Regions from separate parts of the Lysinibacillus sp. NPDC056232 genome, predicted to be linked through region 3. Evidence: riboswitches for the same ligand, from Rfam matches in the RefSeq annotation. Region 3 holds a riboswitch; each other region holds the start of a gene.

What was found. A riboswitch is a leader RNA that binds a small molecule or an ion and turns the genes downstream of it on or off. The one in region 3 is predicted to bind lysine.
Region 1: it holds a riboswitch for lysine, as region 3 does, so the genes downstream of both, ACFCYJ_RS16755 (aspartate kinase) here and ACFCYJ_RS24955 (amino acid permease) in region 3, are expected to answer to the same signal.
Region 2: it holds a riboswitch for lysine, as region 3 does, so the genes downstream of both, ACFCYJ_RS13510 (transporter substrate-binding domain-containing protein) here and ACFCYJ_RS24955 (amino acid permease) in region 3, are expected to answer to the same signal.

Annotation. Positions count from the first base shown of each region.
Region 1 covers NZ_JBHJTF010000023.1:42,303-45,565, reverse strand. The annotation lists gene ACFCYJ_RS16765 (methyl-accepting chemotaxis protein) at 1-183, opposite strand, end outside; gene ACFCYJ_RS16760 (hypothetical protein) at 343-513, shown strand; gene ACFCYJ_RS16755 (aspartate kinase) at 596-1,822, opposite strand; lysine riboswitch at 2,058-2,236, opposite strand; gene uvrC (excinuclease ABC subunit UvrC) at 2,362-3,263, opposite strand, start outside.
Region 2 covers NZ_JBHJTF010000016.1:40,728-43,990, forward strand. The annotation lists gene ACFCYJ_RS13505 (amino acid ABC transporter permease) at 1-617, opposite strand, end outside; gene ACFCYJ_RS13510 (transporter substrate-binding domain-containing protein) at 803-1,669, opposite strand; lysine riboswitch at 1,785-1,970, opposite strand; gene ACFCYJ_RS13515 (hypothetical protein) at 2,226-2,378, opposite strand; gene odhB (2-oxoglutarate dehydrogenase complex dihydrolipoyllysine-residue succinyltransferase) at 2,631-3,263, opposite strand, start outside.
Region 3 covers NZ_JBHJTF010000055.1:3,503-6,765, reverse strand. The annotation lists gene ACFCYJ_RS24960 (hypothetical protein) at 1-74, shown strand, start outside; gene ACFCYJ_RS24955 (amino acid permease) at 642-2,102, opposite strand; lysine riboswitch at 2,189-2,365, opposite strand; gene ACFCYJ_RS24950 (CynX/NimT family MFS transporter) at 2,541-3,263, shown strand, end outside.

The DNA.
Region 1 (3,263 bases), on a different contig from region 3:
CGTTTGAAAATTAATTAGCTCCATATGCGCTAGGACAAAGTCTAAAATCGCATTTTTCACATCAATGCTTTCCTGCTCAAGTTCTAATTCCAGGATTCGCTTTTTTAATAATTGTATTTCTAAATCGTTGTTTCTCTCAACACCTTCATCTACTGGCTTTTGAAATAAACCGAACAATACCATACAAACTCCCACCTTCCACTTGGTAAAACATGTCACTTTTATTATATAACAATATAATTGGATAAAATATTAAATTGATCTGAACAAAAAAAGATGTGCCCATTCCAGAAGATTCATTCTAAGTGAAGTAGTTGATTGGAGTGGAGGCTGGGCTACTCCTTGGGGATCAGCGTCACAGATGAGACCCTGGAGCGAGCAAAGCGAGTGAAGTGGCTCATCGGACGCCCCCAGGAAGCTCTGCTCTGCGCGAAAGCGAAGCGTCAGCGGCAAAGAGCCCAGCCGGAACGGAAATCAACCCCTCGTTTTGCCATAGAACCCTACTTTATTTAATATGACATATTAATTTCATTGACATAATAGTTTTTCAACAACATGAAAAGATGTGCCTTTTACTGACACATCTTCTTCAACATTATATGTAAAGCGCTTGTTCTAAGTTAAATTCATCATGTAATGCATTTGCTGCATAAATCATTTCGTCCTGAGGAACAACGACAGACACTTTTATTTCAGAAGTACTGACCATTTTTACAGGGATACCTTCACGACGTAGACAATCAAACATACGGGCAGCCACCCCTGGATTAGATGCCATTCCTGAGCCAATAATAGAGACTTTTGCTAAGCCGATTTCAAAATCAGCAAAACTAAACCCTAGTGATAATTTGCTATCTTCTAGGACACGTAATGCATCGGCGAACTCCTCTTTTAAAATGGTAAACGATACAGTTGGCTTTAAGCCATCAATTATTGCTTGTACGATGATATCGACGTTTATGCGATTTTCTGCAAGTATTGTGAACATATCTGCTAACGAAGCATTAGAATAAGCATCATAACCCACCGTTAGGCGAATAACGTCTGACTCATAGGCAACACCACGTACAATTAAATTTTTCTCCATTTCAACTTCCTCCTTCAATAAAGTACCTACTGTATCTTTTTCGCTCGACCGAATGGTAACTGGGATTTGAAACTTCTTTGCTATTTCTACAGCCCGCGGGTGTAAAATTTGTGATCCTAAGTTTGATAGCTCTAGCATTTCATCATAGGAAATTTCTTTTAGCTTTCGTGCCCCAGCAATCTGACTTGGATCAGCTGTGTAGACTCCATCTACATTCGTGTAAATATCTACGCGCTCCGCTTCCAATGCTGCAGCAATAGCTATCGCCGTCGTTTCCGCACCACCTTTACCGAACGTCGTAATATTCCGAGAATTACAGATACCCTGTCCCTCTGCAACGACGACGATCTTCCCCTGCATAAAATGCTCTTCTATTCGACTAGCGTCTATCTCGTCAATACGTGCATTGCCATACATGACATCGGTTTGAATACCTACCTGCCAGCCTGTTAATGACACTGCCTCATATCCTTCTTCCTGCAAAGCAATCGCCACTAATGCACTTGATAGTTGTGAGCTTGTTGACAACAATGCGTCTAGTTCACGCTTAGACGCATTGTCTGATAGATCACGAGCCATCTTCCCTAATTCTTTAGACATCCCCCTCATTGCCGCAGTGACAACGACAATCTCAGTACCTCTTTCCTTTTCTGCAATCACCTTTTTCGCAACATCTTGAATGTGCTTTGTTGATGTTAATGTAGCACCACCAAATTTCATCACAATTCTCGCCATCCTTATCATTCTCCTTTGTATTTAATCATTTTGCTGATTATAAAGTAGCTATACTTTTGCCGCTCTTTACAAAGATAACGCTGCAAACTCAAAGCGACATTAAGTTATAGGGCTTGAACTAATACGGTTGGCATCACCTCTTACATAGTAGTAACTGCCTTGAAAGAAAGCTAAAAAGGCAGCTCCCACATAACGTGAAAGCTGCCTATAACATGTACAATAAAGTAACTTGCGCATGTGTGATAGCTCTCCGAAACGATTAGAATCGACAGTCTTACATCTCTTAAATGTAAAACCAGCACAGCATCGGAAACAACGATGCTCCACTTCGGCAAGATCCCCTTTCATACATTTTCACTGGACTTGTTCGTCCTCGAATGTACTACTCCTAAATCTTGCACCTCTATCATCACTAAATAGTGAATGTATTTAATTGAACCTTATAGTTTATGGATAAATAGAAACTACAAAAAACTAAGGCTCCGTACATAAACATTGCTATATTGAAGAACAATGTTATATACAACCTTAGCATACGTCTAATCCTTTGACAATGTCTCTTGTTGAAAATAAGCATGAATATTGCTAGCTAAATTAGCAGGCATCCCAGCTTCTTCTAACGCCTGTACACTTGCCTCACGAATTTTTTTGACAGAGCCAAAATGCTTAAGTAATTGCTGTTTTCGCTTTGGACCAACGCCCTCTATATGATCGAGGACAGATTGTATAGCATGCTTCTCGTGCTGCTGTCGTAAGAAGGTAATAGCAAAGCGGTGTACTTCGTCTTGAATTCGCTGCAGTAAATAGAAGCCATCACTTGTGCGCTTTAATGCAATGACTTCAGGTGGATCACCGAATAGAAGCTGTGACGTATTATGCTTTTCATCTTTTGCTAATCCGGCAATTGGAATGACAAGGCCGAGCTCATCCTCTAATACTTCTCTTGCAACTTCCATTTGCCCCTTCCCACCGTCAATTAGTACTAAATCTGGTAAAGGTAGACCTTCTTTTAATACGCGTGTGTAACGACGACGGATTACTTCCTGCATTGCCCCGTAATCATCGTGCTTGGCAGCTGTACGTGTTTTGTACTTTCGATACTCCTTCTTTGCGGGTTTTCCATCGATAAATACAACCATTGCAGATACAGCATCTGTCCCATGCATATGACTATTATCGAAAGCTTCAATCCGTAAAGGCGTAGAAATGCTCATAGCTTCACCAAGCGCCTCACATGCTCCTATAGTGCGTTCTTCCTGACGTTCAATAAGTTGGAACTTCGCTGCTACAGCAATTTCAGCATTTTTCGTCGCCAATTCAACTAGCTCTTTTTTTTGCCCACGTTTTGGTGTAAGTACCTTAACTTCTAATAATTCCGTTAAAATATCTGCATCAATAGATTGTGGGATAAAGATCTCCTTAGGCTTAATGTGCTCTAGCT
Region 2 (3,263 bases), on a different contig from region 3:
CATGCTACGAAGAAGGATTCGAAATAGCGGAAGTTATTACCTGCAATCGACTTTGTTTGGAAGAATAATTCCGTAACCCCAATAACGTTTAAAACTGCTGTATCTTTAATGTTCATAATTAATTGGTTACCTGTTGCAGGCAATATATTTCGGGCAACTTGTGGTAATACAACATGTAGCATGATTTGAACATGATTCATACCAATTGCCGATGCAGCCTCGTACTGCCCTTGATCAATGGAAACAATGCCACCACGCACGATTTCTGCCATATAAGCGCCTGTATTTAGTGAAACAACTAAAATACCTGCCGTAATAAAGTGCATATCAATACCAAATGCTATATCTAAGCCGTAAAATACAACCATTGCTTGTACAATCATTGGTGTACCACGGAAGAATTCGACATAGCATGTTAGTATAAAATTAATGAGTTTTAAGCTATAAAATTTTACACCCTTTTTACGAACTTTAATGGTATGCATAATTCCGATGAAAAATCCGATAAGTGCACCAATAATTGTACTACTAATTGAAATAAGTAATGTATAATACGCACCTCGTAAAAACATTTGCCAGTTGTTCTCAATTATAGAAATAATCCATTCAAGACTCATGATGTACCTCCTAACAACGTCATGTTGCTTTTTCTTTACAATCGTCTTAGCTATCTACCATTTTCATTGGGCCCCTGTTTCTTTTATCATATGAAACAATTAGCTAAGACATTATTATTATTTAGAAAGATTCTAATATAGTATAATGATATTGCACGGACTAGCAGCTAGCCCGCGCAATCATATTATTGTGCTGCTGGTTGTTGGTGAATGGCTTCTTCCATAATTTTTTGGCGATCATCTTCAGAAATACCTTTTAAGATTTCATTAATCTTTTCAAGATTTGCATCACCTTTACGTAAACCAACTGCGATTGATGTATTTGAAATATCTGTATCGAAGCCTTCTTCAAATTTTACATATGTGAATTTATCGTTTGCAGCAGCAGCGGAAATACCTTCTGGACGTTCTGCTACGTAGCCATCAATTTTTCCAGCTTCTAATGCTACTCGCATTGCTGGGAAGCTATCCATTGCTGTTTGTTTTTTTACATCTTTGATTTGATCAATAACAGTGTAGTTAGATGTATTTAACTGTGATGTGATTTTTGCACCAGAGAAATCTTGGATAGATGTTGCTTTTTCATATTTACTACCTTTTTTAATAACCATTACAAAATCAGACGTATAGTAGTTTTCTGTGAAGTCGATCGTTTGCTTACGTTCTTCAGTAGGTGACATACCTGCAATGATAGCATCGATTTTATTTGATTGTAGAGCTGGTACTAAGCCATCCCATTCCAATTTTACGATAACCAATTCTTTTCCTAAGCCTTCAGCTATTTTTTTCGCCATTTGTACATCATAACCGCCTGCATATTCTGCATTATCGGCAATTTTTACTGCGCCATTTGCATCACCTTGCTGCGTCCAGTTAAACGGAGCATAACTTGCTTCCATCCCAATACGGAATTCGCCGCCAGCTTCCTCGTTACTCGTATTGCCCCCGTCATTACTAGATGACGATGGCTCCTTCTTGTCACTAGTACCACATGCAGCTAGCAAAATTGCAGTCACTACGGTCAACATTACTACTAACCATTTTCTTTTCATGTAAAACTCCCCCTTTTTCTGTAAAAAAATAAGACAACTGTACTAAAAAAGCCTAAGCTCTGAACTTAGGTCTTACTTTTCAACAGTTGCCCAAATCCTCACTATAATTCCATCATTCCGAGATAGCACAACCTAGTAAACCTGGAAAAAATCTACTAGGACAGTCCTGCACTTATTCACTGCAGACCCAGCATAAAAGTACGAGCTCCTTTTACACTTCGGCGATAGATCCTTCTTCATTGCGTCTTCGCTTGCTTTTACTCAACAATGAACTAATAAATACCGCGCCTCTACCTCACAATAGAAAAAACGTGAGGTTTGAATATTTAATTGATTATTAAGATACTACTATAAAACTAACTTATTCGTCAAGATAATTTTATTACTTTTCTGACTAATTACAATATTAGGGTTTTTTATCCTTTTTAAAGAAAATCCGCAAATAATTAATACTTAACTTACTTTCTATTAATTCAAAAGAAATTGTTGATCAGTAAAGATAATAGCCTTTGCACTATACGCATCTTTGTGAAACTTTCGCAAACGTTGGGATAACCTATCCATTGATTCGTTTCCTATGCGTCGTTTCGGCTGCTTTATTCGTCACTTTGGCTCTTTTATCCGTCACTTCGGCTCTTCTTCCGTCGCTTCGTTTCCTATCCGTCACTTTGGCTCTTTTATCCGTCGCTTCATCTCCTCTTTCTGTCACTTTGGCTCTTTTATCCGTCGTTTCGCCTCCTCTATCCGTCGCTTCAGCCCTTCTTTCCGTCGCTTCGAGTCCTATCCGTCTCTTTGGCTCTTTTATCCGTCATTTCAGCTTCTCTTTCCGTCACTTCGGCTCTTCTTTCCGTCGCTTCGTTTCCATTGTTCAGATTACTTTAACCTTCACTTCCTCAAATGTTCCATAAAAAGAAAAAACCTTGCGAAAAAATGTTTCGCAAGGTTTTAACAAACTCAGGTATTAAGAATTTAATAATAAATCTTCTGGGTTTTCAAGTAGTTCTTTAACAGTTTTAAGGAAGCCTACAGAATCTTTACCATCGATAATACGGTGGTCATAAGAAAGAGCTAAGTACATCATTGGGCGAATTTCTACTTCACCATTCACTTCAACTGGACGTTTTTTGATAGTATGCATACCAAGGATACCAGCTTGTGTACCATTCATGATAGGTGTAGACATTAATGAACCGAATACACCACCATTTGTAATTGTGAATGAGCCACCTTGAAGATCAGATAAACCTAATTTTTTGTCGCGTGCTTTTTTAGCTAGGTCTGCAATTGAATCTTCAATTTCAGCAAAGTTTTTGCGGTCAGCGTCACGTACAACCGGTACTACTAAACCTTCTTCTGTTGATACAGCTACACCGATATCAAAGAAGTTGTTTAAGTGAATTTCATCACCATTGATTTGTGCGTTCACATATGGGTATTTTTTAAGCGCTGCAACTACAGCTTTTGTGAAGAATGACATGAAACCAAGTTTAGAGCCAGTTGACTCGAAGAATTGGTCTTTTTTACGAGAGCGTAAAGCCATAACGTTTGTCATATCTACTTCGTTGAATGTAGTTAACATTGCTGTAGATTGTTT
Region 3 (3,263 bases):
ATGGTATACGTTTCAACAAATGTCCTACCCAAAATTTGATGATGTGTTATTTATCTATCATTTTACCATATTAAGGTTGTGCACCAAAAGTGGGGACGATTCGAGAAACTAAAGTCCCCTTTTTATTCTCTCCAGTAATTTTATCTGAAGCCTAAAATGCAGATTTGTCATACTGTATTGGTTGGTATATTGTTAGCAATAATCAAAATAATTTAGAAAGGACTGGAGAAATGACTTTTAGAAGGCATTACAGTTTTTTTCTATTGCATTTTGTATTATCGGGGTGTTATTGTTTTATGCTAGTTCATTAAGTAAGAACGGTATTTTTAGGATTTACTTTTATGTAGGTGCCCTACTCTGGATAATAAGTATTTATTTTGGAATATCCGGAATTAAATCAAAACAACCGGGTATTTCTAAATATTTAGGATTACTCATCATTTTTCTTATTCTTGTAGTCTACGGATCGATGATTGCTATTATGGGGATACGAGGTTTTGGCGCTTAAAGATTAATCGTTCATTGTAGTATTTTTTCTGACAAGATTGTACTTCTGAGGTTACAAATTTATTCATATTTTTTAACTTAAAAAACTGCCCTGCAAGCATTTTATATGACTCACAGGACAGTTTTATTTTTTATTATTCGACTTTTAAATCACATTGCTCTAATGGATGCATTTTTGTTTTATGCTTGATTTTATAGCCAAGCCATAAGAATAAGAACAGTGGAATACCGATATAGGAGACAAGGACTCCATACCAGTCTATTGTATTACCCATAAAGGCATTGTAGTTTTGTCCAATAACAACAATCATACAAACCGTAAAGGCAAATAGCGGGCCGAATGGGAATAGCCTTGCTTTATACGGCAGCAATTTCGGATCTAATCCCTGTACCTCGAATGCTCGACGGAAACGGTAATGGCTAAATGCAATTCCTAGCCAAGCAATGAAGCCAGACATCCCAGAGGCATTTAGAAGCCACATGTAGACTACACCATCACCAAAGAATGAAGCTAAAAATGCTAGGGAGCCTACAGCTAAAGTCGCCAGTAATGCGTAAATCGGAATACCTCGACGGCTTAGTTTAGCGAAAAATTTCGGTGCATGTCCATCTACTGCCAATTGCCAAAGCATACGAGAAGATGCGTACAGCCCTGAATTCCCTGCTGACAGCATTGCCGTTAAAATGATAGCATTCATCAATGAAGCAGCAAAGGCAATTCCTAAACGGTCGAACACCAGTGTAAATGGTGAAACAGCGATATCTTCAGATAGCAAACGTGAGTCTGTAAATGGAATCAGCAGCCCAATTGCACCGATCGCTAAAATATAGAATAAAAGAATTCTCCAGAAAACAGACTTAACAGCTTTCGGAATATTTTTACCAGGATCATCTGTTTCACCTGCTGTTATTCCAAGTAGCTCTGTCCCTTGGAACGAGAATCCAGCAGCTAAGAAAATACCAAATGTAGCAAGAAATCCACCGTGGAATGGTCCATCACTGATAAAGAAATTCGTAAAGCCTACCGGAGCGTTTCCTCCTAAAATACCAAAAATCATTAGGAAACTGATAATAATAAAAATGATGACAGTTACAACCTTTATCATGGCAAACCAATATTCACTTTCACCATAGCTTTTTACCGATAATAGATTGAACGTTAAAACGACAGCAATAAATAAAACAGTCCAAAGTGCTGATGAGCTATCTGGGAACCAATATTTCATAATTAATGATACAGCAGAAATTTCTGCCGCAATTGTAATTGCCCAGTTGTACCAGTAGTTCCAGCCAAGCGCAAAGCCTAGAGCTGGGTCTACAAATTTTGTAGCATACGTACTAAATGAACCCGATGATGGCATATAAGCTGCCATTTCGCCTAAGCTCGTCATTAAAAAATACACCATGATACCGATTAATGCATAGGCGAGTAGTGCACCGCCAGGGCCTGCTTGTGCAATGGCACCACCACTAGCTAAGAACAATCCTGTACCGATTGTACCGCCCAATGAAATCATTGTAATATGACGGCTTTTTAATTCCTTTTTCAGCTTAGGCGCTTTATGGCCGAGCTGATTGACTTTTATTTCACTCATGATATAGCTTCCTTCCTTTTATAAGAGGCAAAAAAATGCCATCACATGAACGTTGCTGTGATGGCTAAGTAAATCCTCTGTTCTTTCAAAATGATAGCTCAACACGTTGTTCAAACGTGACAGTTCTGTTCCTTTCGGAGACAGCCCCAGCATGAGGTTTTCAAGTCCCCTCACACTTCGGCAGTATTTCCTTTCAACTAATATCTCTAATGCTTGTCATTTCCATTAGCATACTCTTAAATACCGCGACCTCTACCTCATTATAAACATGAGGCATATAATTATTAAATTTACGATGGATATTATTCTAACATACAACCTATGACATTTCAATAACTCAAGTAACATTCTATATTTTATGAATTTTCTACTATTTTTATTATTGTGATAAAGTGGTATAGTGGTTCAATCATAATTGTTCTAACAGGGGGGATTTATTTGGCTACTCATGAACATACCGATACTTATCCTAGCAGGAAAATTAATTGGAAAGGTACAACCTTATTATTAGTTATCGGCGTAATTTGTATTGCCTCGACATTACGGATGCCGCTAACAGTTGTTGGACCTATTATTTCCTTTATCCGCGAAGACCTCGGCATATCCAATGTACTAGCGGGCTTTCTAACAACAATCCCATTGTTAGCATTTGCAATCATCTCACCTTTTGTACCAATTGTCGCACGTAAAATCGGGCTAGAACTAACATTATTTTTATCGACTATTCTTTTGGCGTTAGGGATTGTAATACGCTCCCTCGGAACAACTAGTTTGCTCGTATTTGGTACTGCGCTAATTGGTATAGCCATTTCATTCGGTAACGTACTTATTCCAGGATTGCTTAAACTGAAGTTTCCCTTTCACGTAGGTTTACTTATGGCATTTTTCACAATGTCGATGAATTTGACAGCTGGACTCGGTGCTGGTATTAGCTATCCTGTTGCCCATTCATCAATTGGCTGGCAAGGTGCACTGGCAGTCGCACTTGTTCTCGTGGCGTTAACTATTTTAATATGGATTCCACAGTTGAAATTTAATAAGCCTGAACCTAATGTTAAAACTACGAAAGAACGTACACCTTTATGGAAATCACCTGTTACTTGGGCAGTAGCGGGAACTATGGGATTTCAGTCATTATTATTCTATACAACCGCTGCTTGG